Regions from separate parts of the Legionella resiliens genome, predicted to be linked through region 1. Evidence: riboswitches for the same ligand, from Rfam matches in the RefSeq annotation. Region 1 holds a riboswitch; the other holds the start of a gene.

Region 1 (5,449 bases):
ATTTACATAAATAATCATAAATAAGCCTCCCAAAGCTCAGGATAACAAATGTCTTTTTGATTGCTGTTTAATCCACGTAGAATTTCCTCTACTAATGCCGGAGCAATCAAATATCCATGACGATAAAGCCCGTTAACAGCAATAAATTGCTTCGCATATTTTATGCGAGGCTGATGATGCACTAAAGTCGGCCGACAATGCGTCACTGTCTTAACTATTCGTGCTTCGGCAAAACCCCGATGCACATAGTATGCAGCAGTTAATAATTCAAGCGATGTACGTACCGAAATTGGACTGGAATCTTCTGTTTCCAACTCACTCGCACCGATAAGATAATGAGAATCAGGACGCGGTGCAATATAAATAATGAACCTAGGGTGTAAGAGGCGAACAGGTCTTTGTAACCGAACTTCAGGTGCATGCAACCAAACAAGCTCCCCACGAAGTCCCCGCAGATGCGGAAAAGAGGTTTTTGCCCCCAAACCTCGGCAATCAAAAACAAAATCAAATTGATGTGATTCCTTACTTGCCTCTACTCTCCCTGGAGAGACAGCAGAAACAAAAGTATGATCTCGGCAAATAACCCCCTGCTCGCAAAGATGATTTTTAAGTACTGGCAACAGAGTCTGATTATCGAGCTGTGCTTCTCTAGGAAAATAATAGGCTCGTTGGAATTGACTGAGTTCTGGCTCAAACTGTCTTAGTACCTCTTCATTGAGCAATTGGTAGCACGAATTACTTAATTTACTGACAATTCTGGCGCTAAACTGCTGCCATTCTGCTCTATCTTGTGGATGATGTACTACAAGACTTCCTTTTTGACGAAAATATATGGGTTCTGGCAATTGATTGAGAATGGGTGTCCATAATGTTTCGACCGACTCCATCCCCAAATTGAAAATAACTTGTTCCGCCTTATCAAGCTCCGACATGGGTGCCAAAAGACCTGCTGCTGCATTGCTGCAATTATTGAAAGAAGTTTCTGCTTCAAATAATGTTACTATCCAGCCTTCCTTTTGTAAGCGCAAAGCCAGCAAACACCCCATTATTCCAGCACCCACAACAGCAGCATTTTTCATCGCAGTTTCCCCCCTACTCCCGCGGATAATCCGCGGGACGTAGACAAAACTTTTTATTCACTCACGCAACACGCGATAGGCTCCAAATCAGAATGAGGCATCTTAGGTAATAACTCATTCGTATAACAAGCATTTACCGCAAAAGACTCATCAATCACTCCCAAATGTTTGCCAAATCGCCCTACTTTATTCCAATCACGTTCCACATTTAAAAGCGTGCGTGAGAAAAAGGGTAGGCTACGAATGAATATTGTATGATACATCGGGGTTCGCAATTGGGGTTTAATACGACATAAAAGCTCATAAGCTTCATCCGGATTTTCGGTGGTAAAGGCAGCTCCACGCTGTGTGGCGTTGAGAAATCCTTTAAGGATTTCAGGATTCGTTAACATGCGTTCTGGCACAATAAATTGAATGGAACAAAAACAGCAGCACCCTAAGCCTGCAAGCTGATCAAGGCGCAGAAATACAGTTTCACCGCGTAAATGCTCTAATTCAACTTTCTGAAAATTAATAAAACCAATACCCGTGTCAATGATATCGCGGCAAATCGCATCAGTAACATTCATGCCAATACGCACTGTCTCATAACTTGAGGGATCAATGCCGGCTAGCTTTGCCAAATTATCTATAATGATTTTGCCAAACTCGCCAATATACCCTACTCGTTTGCCGACAATATCCTGAAAGGAGCTAATACCACTGGATTTAAGCGCGATAAGACCTGTTGGAGGCTCATCCAGCAATGTTCCAATTGAAGTAACAGGATAACCTTTTGCACGTGCAGCCAAGGTATGGATCATCGCCTTTACCCCAAAATCAACATGCCCCATCCCCACAATTTCGGTTACATCGCTAGGATCGCTAGGTTCCAAAATTGCTAATTTTATGCCTTCTTGCTGATAATACCCTAATGAATGGGCAACAAAAATTGGGGTGTGGTAAGGATTTGCATACCAATTGAGTAATAGAGTTGTTCTTGTTGATAATGCACTCATGCCATGGGCTCCTTGTATTAATTAATAAAATAAAGGATGGCAAAAGATATCGATTGAAAGCCTAATTGAAGCAATTAACCTGTATTCAGAGAACCCATAAAATTAAGAGAGGACTCTTTAAGAGAGCAATCACTTTAAAATGAATACAGATTTAAGGCGTTCTTACGCTGGTACGAACCAGATCAAGTTCAACGGGTATTTCTCAGACGTGTATCACGACACCCCGCGCCATCAAATTGTTGGTAATGCTATCTTGTATGGAAAAAACTGTCAAACATTATAAAAAATTCCTCATCCACCTGACGGAACATGGGAAGAGGGCTAGGGGGATGGGTAAAATCCATCACGAAACATCATAATTTTGCACATAAAATACATTATGCTGAATTAAAAATCGCTGACATAATAAGGGAGTATGTTGCAATAGATGATGCAAATAAGCTCGGGTAAATTGTTGAGAGCATGTAGGACAACAGCACTCTGCATCAATCGTTTCAAATTGCATCTGCATTTTTGAATCAGTTAAATCCACGGTTCCTGTCTGGCTGTAAACTTTTCCTTGAGTCGCTGCTTGTGATGGCTCATCTGTCTCAATAAACTCGATTCCCTTATCACGTAAACGTTTGATTAACTCAGGATTAAAACGTCCTATAATATAACGTGCTAAATGAGACCATTGATCTAATCGCTCCCAATTCAGCTCATCCACAACATTAAAATAAACCCCATGTGGCTTCACTATCTCATGTTTTTCTAATTCTTTAACATCAATAAATGGAACAATTGCCTCATCCCAATTATCCCAAATTTGTGGAAAATCGCGCAGGATATTTTGAGGTAAAATAACTGCATTAGGTTTTAAATGATGGATAAGTTCAATTAACTTCTCCAAGGAAACTTTGACTCTAGACCCATCATAAGGTGACTTGAGCACATAAACTTTTTCCTTATTGGCTATAAGCGACATTGCATTAATAACCACTGTTCCAGGACAAGCCAAGTAACGGGCTAAATCAGATATTTTTTCGAGTACATCCTGGCCCGGCTTATACAACAAATGCTCCAAAGAATAAGATGCCGCTGTAATTTTTACTTCGTGCCAATTTGCCATTGTAAGACATAAACCTGCATCTGAAGTTAAAACAGGTATAAAATTCTGTATTGCAGCCAACATTCCTGATCTCCTGATTTACAGCAATAAACTGGTGTCACCATAACTAAAAAATCTGTATCTTTTTTCGATTGCTTCTTGATAAAGCATCATTGCTTGTTTGTGGCCGATAAAAGCTGAAACCAGCATGAGCAAGGTAGACTCAGGCAAATGAAAGTTAGTCATTAGCCCATCGCAAATCTTAAACTCATATCCTGGGTAAATAAAGATATCCGTATCTCTGCTGCATGCAGTTAATACTCCATTTTGTGCTGCACTCTCAAGACTACGCAAAGCAGTCGTACCGACTGCAATTACTCGATTTCCAGCTGCTTTTGTAGCGTGTACTGCGGCACATAATTCCGGGCTAATTGTGAATTGCTCACTATGCATTTTATGGTCTTTGATATGGTCACAACGAACGGGTCTAAATGTTCCTGCCCCTACATGCAAAGTGAGATAAGCTACAGCAACTCCCCTTGCTTGTAAGCTGGATAATACAGATTCATCAAAATGTAAGCCCGCAGTAGGTGCTGCAACAGAACCCTCATATTTTGCATAGACTGTTTGATAACGATCCTGATCCAAAATTTCATCATTTCGCGTAATGTAGGGGGGTAATGGAATATGACCTATTCCATTCAATAATTGCAAAACGTCCCTATTTGCTTTACATATAAATAAATCATCCTTTCTTTCAAGGACTTCGATTTCTCTATTTTGCTCTAATTTAATAATTGATCCAGGCTTTAATGCTTTACTGGCTTTAATATGAGCAAGAAAAGTAAATTCACCCGTAATACGTTCCACTAATAACTCAACTTTTCCGCCAGTAGTTTTATGACCGTAAAGTCGAGCAGGGATCACCTTGGAATCATTCATAACCAGTAAATCGCCAGGATTTAAAAAATCAGCTATTTCGCGAAACTGATAATGACCATATTCACCTTTTTGACGATTATAAGTTAAAAGACGCGAATCACTGCGCTTAGCTAAAGGATACTGTGCAATTAATTCCGGAGGTAAATCAAAGTAAAAATCCTGTTTATTCATAGGGCAACCTGAAAATAAATTGCCATCATTATACACGGAATGTAAACATTCATCATCTCTACTGCATAAAATATTGCCTGGAAATTAAAGCTGAATTTACAAATTGCTGCAAAGCCTGCCTTACTCTACTATGCGACGTCCCGCGGAAAAGCCACGCAACGTAGGCGGGAGTGTAAAGACAAAAAAATTAAAGAAGAGTGTATCCATAAACATATTACTTAATCGTTTTATTCGGATCCACTTCAGGCTTAGCTAACGATGTATCTGTTATTATTCGTTTGGCGCTGTATAGCCATTGAAGCCGTTGCTGCGGCTCCATAACCCTCTCTGGTGTGACTTGTTCGATTAATTCATCAAGCTTTCCTTTGCTCTCAGATGATATTGATAAATTTTTGACAACACCTCGAGCTTTTTCGATATCCTCTTTTTGGGGCGCTTTTAATACCAAAGATTCAAATTTTTCTATCATTTGTGTATAGCTTGGATGAGGATCAGATTTTGGAGTAACTCTTTGCGACAAACGAGGAGTATTGCCTAATAATGTTGCTTTTTTAGTTTGAGCAAAGCTTAAAGTTTCTCCCATTTTTTCTCTGGCACGATGCATTTCTGATCTTTGGGCTTGTAATACTTCTCTTAGAGTTAAGTGTTGTTCTTTGCGTTGAATTTGTTTTTGCAAATTTTCTTGTATCTTTTCCATAAAATTAAAGCGGGGAGTTTGAATGCGCTCTTTTTCTTGATCAAAATTTAGCTTAGCTTGCTCCCATTGATCCTGAGTCAATTTTTTAGGATCCATATCCTTAGGGATTAGAGCATATGAGCCATCATCTTTTTGAATCAGGCATTTTGCTTCCTCATGTTTGACAATAAAACGGGCTTGAGAAAAATCAAAAACTTGTTCCAATTTATCGTTAAGGAGTATTTTCTTATTTCTCATAACCTTTAACGCGGAAACCAATCCTTGTTCACGTAATTGTAAACCTTCTATTTCAGCGCCCAACGGTCCTGAAGTAGATTGCGATTTAAGTTCTTGTATTTTAGATCGTGTTTGTTCTAGAGCTAAACGAAATAATTCCTCATAGTTTATGGCTGTTTGGCTTAGGTGAGCTTGATGAAAATGGAGTTCATGCTCAATTGTTCTGATGTGTCGGCTAATACGGTTTCGTGCCATT
Region 2 (5,449 bases), on a different contig from region 1:
GGATTTGATTTAATTTGCTCATCCAAAAACTCCACAAGAGTTGCCTTATCTCCTGGCTTAATCTTTTTGGGAAATGCAGTGAATTTCATGGTATCACTGGTACCATAAGTATCTCCCCAGTCTTTTAATTGTCCTACGAGTTTTTGAGCATCGGAAAAAGTAGGTAATCGTTCGTCTTTCCCTATAAGTCCCATATCTCTTGCTTTTTCATTCATTTCTTCATACTCCTCAGGAGTATCAAAGAAAACAATATCCAGTGCTACAAGTTCAGGAGAAAAATCTGGATTTTGCCAATGTCTCACATGGGCAGGCTCATTAGAGCTCATAACAGATGATACAATACGTCCAGGACCACAAACTTCAATCACACTATGCATGCGCTTGTTAACTTCAGATCGCCAATCGTCTTTTGCTGAAGCACCGATAATCCCGGTAATTTCATTATTATTTTGAGTCATCGTTACAATACTTTGATATCCGCGGACATCGTCCTGGGGCATCGCATCGATCATTCTTTTATCGTAGCGCTTAAACATCTTTTCATTTAAAAGAAGAAGCTTTTGGGGGGTCGTATATACCATTGGAAGTCCAGTAACAAAAATATAGCCTTTTTTGGGAATTAATGATAAACCCACAGTATAAGGTTTTACGGTTTCTCTGCAGGGTGTATACGAGAGAAAATACCTACTGTCGTTATCTCGAATATACCCTACAATGTCATGCGAAGGTGCCTTCCTGCTTTCTTCAGATTTTCTGCCAAGGCGATTTGATTTCATCGTACCGAGAACCTCATCCGTACCCTCTGTGCCCCGATATATGAGGCTAGAGCCAGTTGGTATACTATCTCGAAGCAGCTGTATCTTTGCAGTTCTTTCTTGGGCTTTATATTTAAGATAAGTCGTATCCAATCTGAAAGTAAGTTTAGTTTGATGTTGCTGTATATCATGGTACACCTTATGGGAAAATCCCTGCGTCAAAAGTCTTTTAACTCTCATGGGTGCCTCCTCAATGAATGCATATAATTGCATTGCAAATAAGTCATTGTGACTATATTTTTATCATAGTGTATATCAATGAGAATTCAAGAAAGCCCACCCGGCATCTGATTTTTAGTCATTGGAAGATGAAAACAGGTGATTTTTTTATTATTGATTGGGCGTGACCTACGGAGTTTTCTTAGGGGCATCCAGAAGCCACAATTTTTCTTGGTAAGCAATAATTTTATTTCGGTGAATAAGAAGACTTGAAGAATTCAGACAAGGTGACACCATGAGCAGTGTTCAATCCTGTCTTAAGAGCTTGAGAAAAATTGAAACATACATGGCTCCGAAAAGAACCGAATATATTAAAAATAATCCCATAGATTAAATAATTCACATTTTATCCCTGGTGATTTTCCCTAATTCATTAAATGGATTATATTAAAAGTACATAGAACAAGGAGTGTTTTATTATGATAAAAAAATCTCTAAAAAATTTGAGCGGCCTGGTCCTATTTTCTTTTTCAATTCAGGCTTTTGCCAATGATACGATAAAAGTTCATGTAAAAACCAATGAGAAAACAGCGGCTGCCTTAGGTTTTACTGTGGAGGGTAAAAGATCCGGGTCTCGGGGCAAAATTCATTCAGGTAAAGGACCAGTAAATAGGGAATATCTATTTGGATATAGAAAAAATTCGGCATTCGGCCCCGATGTTTTGTGTGGTTCTAAAGTGCTAACCAAAGACAGCACAGTGACTTTAGTGATTGCAGGGGACCAGTGTTCTATTGTCGTAAATTAATAGAAAAATGAGCAGTCATTTTGAATGAGATTGGAAGAGTTCTTTGTTTCTCAGCATGGAGTTTATTGGGCAGCTAATCCCGCATCCTCAATCATTTGTTCGTAAATCAAAACCAAAACGGAGCCATGATGAGCTTCCAAAACGATTTCTGGCAATTGGGTTCGATTAAAACAGGATGTTTTTCCTGGAAAGGAAAGATGAGTGTTGTTGAGTTCCCATTGTAACCCTTTTGAGGATAGAGTGGCTTTCGGTATCCCCATCAATGAAATTTTTGTCTGAGGAGGTAACACACAATTCATCCTGGAGTGTTCATGCAGAACAAAACCTCTTATGGGTGGAGCATATAAAAGACAATTTGTTTCCATAAAGATATTCATGTTGTTCAGTACATGATCCAAGCACCCACCATTTATGCCAACAATTATAGCGGGGAGTAAATTATTATCCTTTAGATAACCCATTGTTTTTTGGAAATCACTTTGATTTTGATCCGGTGAATGAAGAAAAGGATGGTTTTCCAGAATCAGTGGTCGGACAGAATCCAAATCTCCAGCAATTAATTGAGGACGGATTCCAAGATCCAATAAACCGTTTGCGGCCCCATCAGCGGCAATGATGGGTAAATTCATCCTATTAAAAAAAGAGGACTCAGGTAAATCTCCATTAAGGCATAAAATAGAGTGATATCCTGTTAAATTAATTACATCGTGCATCATAATGTCTTTTTAAGAGAATAAGGAGCAGACTGACAAGCAAACCCACTACATTTGCACTGATCACAAAAAAGGAATCCGTACTGCTTCCATAAATAATCCATGCTACAGAACAAATGAGGTAATTAATCAACATGATCATGGAGAGATCTTGAGTTGACTTGGTTTTTAAGGATTTGATAATTTGTGGTAACAAACCAATAAACGAAGTAATAAAAGCAACAATACCTGAAAACAAAACAATAGACACATTTTCCTCCGCTCAGACGAATGAGATCAGGTTCAAAGGGTTGGGTTTATCCTCTCAGCCATAATTGGCACCCCCAATGTACAAATATTATTCTACCATGAAAGCGTTTAACTCCCAAAGGCAAATTTAGGGGTGAACGCTAATTTTTGCTTAATGAGTTGTCGGAGCCAGTAGAAATCATGACACATTAGCAAGATTACGTGCTATATGTGACTGACTGCTGTGGATCCGGATCTGATTTTGAATTCTGCGTTTTACTCAAACACGCTCCAATCAAAAGCGTCAACTTAGTTCTGTTTTCTATTGACGGTAAGCATTGATCCAGTTCTGTGGGTAAGGTTTTAGAAACCTCAGGCACTTCATCCTCTAGCTCGTAATGAGTTGCAGAGAGTACTCGTCCCCGCATAACTCCTTCTTTGACGGAGCCGCCATAAGCTTTTAAGTTATCTTTCCATGTCGAGAAAGGGAAAAAGCTCTTAGACCAGGGGTCAAGGATATAATCATCTACAATTAAAAAAGCATGATTTATACCAAATTCGGCGACTTGAAGTGTTCCTGTAAATCCCCCTGCTCTTAATAATAACCCGCTGGCATAAGCCATTTCCTGGCAATTACCGCAGCCAGTTTCCATCGCTTTTAAACCCTGTTCATAAAGACTTAAATTCATGTTCTGATAAGCGCGTATAGTCTGTTCGATGGGGCCACTTTCAGGATAACCGTCAGTATTTAACGATTCTCGTGTCGAACTGCTGGGAATCAAAGAGTTAATCAGTTCAAGGGTAATTTTCACTTTTGCTTCAGTTGATGAATTTTTATCAAATTGAAATGAAGAAAAATTAAATGACATAACAATCTCTAGTCAATATGGTTTATTTCTTTACTATATAGAACAAGAGCGGTTTAAATTCAAATGCCTTCATTAAAAAATATACATGGATTTATTTCATAAATCCATGTCCTATCTTACTGGGGAAGTCAAATCAGCAATTAAAAATAAAGGCGGTTTTTACTAAAAAGCCAGTTTTAAGTGTTCCCAGTATTGGTTATAGAGCATGAGGGTTTCTTCGCCAACATCATGCTGGAATTGACCTTTTGCCATGATTGCTGGGGATGGATAAATCATTGGATTATCTTTAATGGAGGTGGGCAATAAAGCCCTTCCTTTTGCATTGGTAATTCCATGTCCTTCTCTTAAAGCGATTTCCGCACTGGATTCTGCTTTAAGAATGAAATTAATAAATTGCAAGGCCTCTTTCAGATGAGGCGGATTTTTAGGAATGGCCAAACAATCAACCCAGATGACAAAACCATCTTCAGGATAGACAAACTCAATTGCTTTATTTTCTTCATGGGCTTTAAATGCATCACCATTCCATGCAGAACCGATTACTGCATCTTCATCGATCATAATTGCCTGAATGCTGTCGCTGGCAAACAATTTAATATTGGGTACAAGTTGCAATAAATGTTCATAAGCTTTTTTAATATGCACTGGATTTGTATCATTAGGATCAAACCCAAGGCTCATCAAGGCAATTGCAAAAATTTCACGCGCGTCATCCAAAAGCATCAGTTGATTATGCCATTGGGGAGCCCACAGTTCCTTCCAGGTTTTGGGTGAGTTGCTCACTATGCCATGATTAAAAAAGATACCTGTTGCCCCCCATATTATTGGCACGCTGTAGAGGTTATTCCGATCATAATCATTATTCACAAAACGTTTATCCAGATTATTCATATTGGGCAGTTGCTGGTGATCAAGCCGTTCCAACATACCTTGCCGTTTCATACGTTCAACAAAATAAGCGGAGGGAAGAATCACATCATATACAGTGAGCTGGCTTGCCTTTAATTTGGCATACATAGTCTCATTACTGTCATAGGTAGAAAAATTAACTTTAATTCCAGAGTCGTGTTCAAATTGTTGAATCAACTGTTTGGGGAGTTCTCCTCCCCAAACATATACATTAACAACAGGAGCAGAAAATACTTTAGAAGCAAAAAAGACCAACACAAATAAAAAATAATTCATACGTGCTTTCCTGAGAGACGATGAGAAATGATCACCAAAATCATGGATAAAACAAATGTAATAGAACATAAAGCGTTAAGCTCGGGAGTAACACCAGCACGTACTAATGAATAAATTGTCAAAGGCAGAATGGAAAAATCAGGTCCTGCTACAAAATAACTGATGATGACGTCATCAAAAGATAAGGTAAAACTTAAAAGAAAAACACTTAATACTGCGGGCCACAATAAAGGCAGCAAAATTCGTGTTAATGCAATATAACGGCTAGCCCCCAGATCTAATGCGCCAAAATAAATATTGGGATTTAAAGTATTAATCCGCACATTAATCGTGACAATGACAAAAGGAATACAAAAAGTAACGTGGGCAATTAGTAAGCTTAAAAACCCCATGGGTACTTTGGTGATATTAAAGAAAATTAATAAGGCAACGCCAAGAACCAAATCAGGAATAATAATAAGTGATAACAAGATGGCATATAAGATTTGGCGATGTTTCGAGCGAAATAAAAATAAATGGATGGAGGCTAACAAACCTATAGTGGTAGCTATCAATGCAGAGATAAGACCTAAAACAATGGAGTTAAAAAAGGCAGTCCACAAGCCGCGATCGTGAAATAATTCATGATACCATTTTAAAGAAAAGCCATGCCATTGGAGTGAAAATTTTGCATC

The links. Region 1 has a riboswitch for thiamine pyrophosphate ahead of LXO92_RS07965 (ABC transporter substrate-binding protein). Riboswitches for the same ligand answer to the same signal wherever they lie in the genome.
Region 2: it holds a riboswitch for thiamine pyrophosphate, as region 1 does, so the genes downstream of both, LXO92_RS00390 (SemiSWEET family sugar transporter) here and LXO92_RS07965 (ABC transporter substrate-binding protein) in region 1, are expected to answer to the same signal.

What each region holds. Positions count from the first base shown of each region.
Region 1 is NZ_JAJTND010000004.1:568,001-573,449, reverse strand. It holds gene thiS (sulfur carrier protein ThiS) at 1-18, opposite strand, end outside; gene LXO92_RS07970 (FAD-dependent oxidoreductase) at 15-1,079, opposite strand; gene LXO92_RS07965 (ABC transporter substrate-binding protein) at 1,133-2,077, opposite strand; TPP riboswitch at 2,220-2,313, opposite strand; gene LXO92_RS07960 (tRNA-guanine transglycosylase) at 2,421-3,251, opposite strand; gene queA (tRNA preQ1(34) S-adenosylmethionine ribosyltransferase-isomerase QueA) at 3,267-4,280, opposite strand; gene LXO92_RS07950 (hypothetical protein) at 4,495-5,449, opposite strand, start outside.
Region 2 is NZ_JAJTND010000001.1:78,612-84,060, reverse strand. It holds gene LXO92_RS00405 (hypothetical protein) at 1-995, opposite strand, end outside; gene LXO92_RS00400 (hypothetical protein) at 1,454-1,780, shown strand; gene LXO92_RS00395 (thiamine diphosphokinase) at 1,843-2,493, opposite strand; gene LXO92_RS00390 (SemiSWEET family sugar transporter) at 2,477-2,743, opposite strand; TPP riboswitch at 2,730-2,828, opposite strand; gene LXO92_RS00385 (hypothetical protein) at 2,940-3,590, opposite strand; gene LXO92_RS00380 (ABC transporter substrate-binding protein) at 3,753-4,775, opposite strand; gene LXO92_RS00375 (ABC transporter permease subunit) at 4,772-5,449, opposite strand, start outside.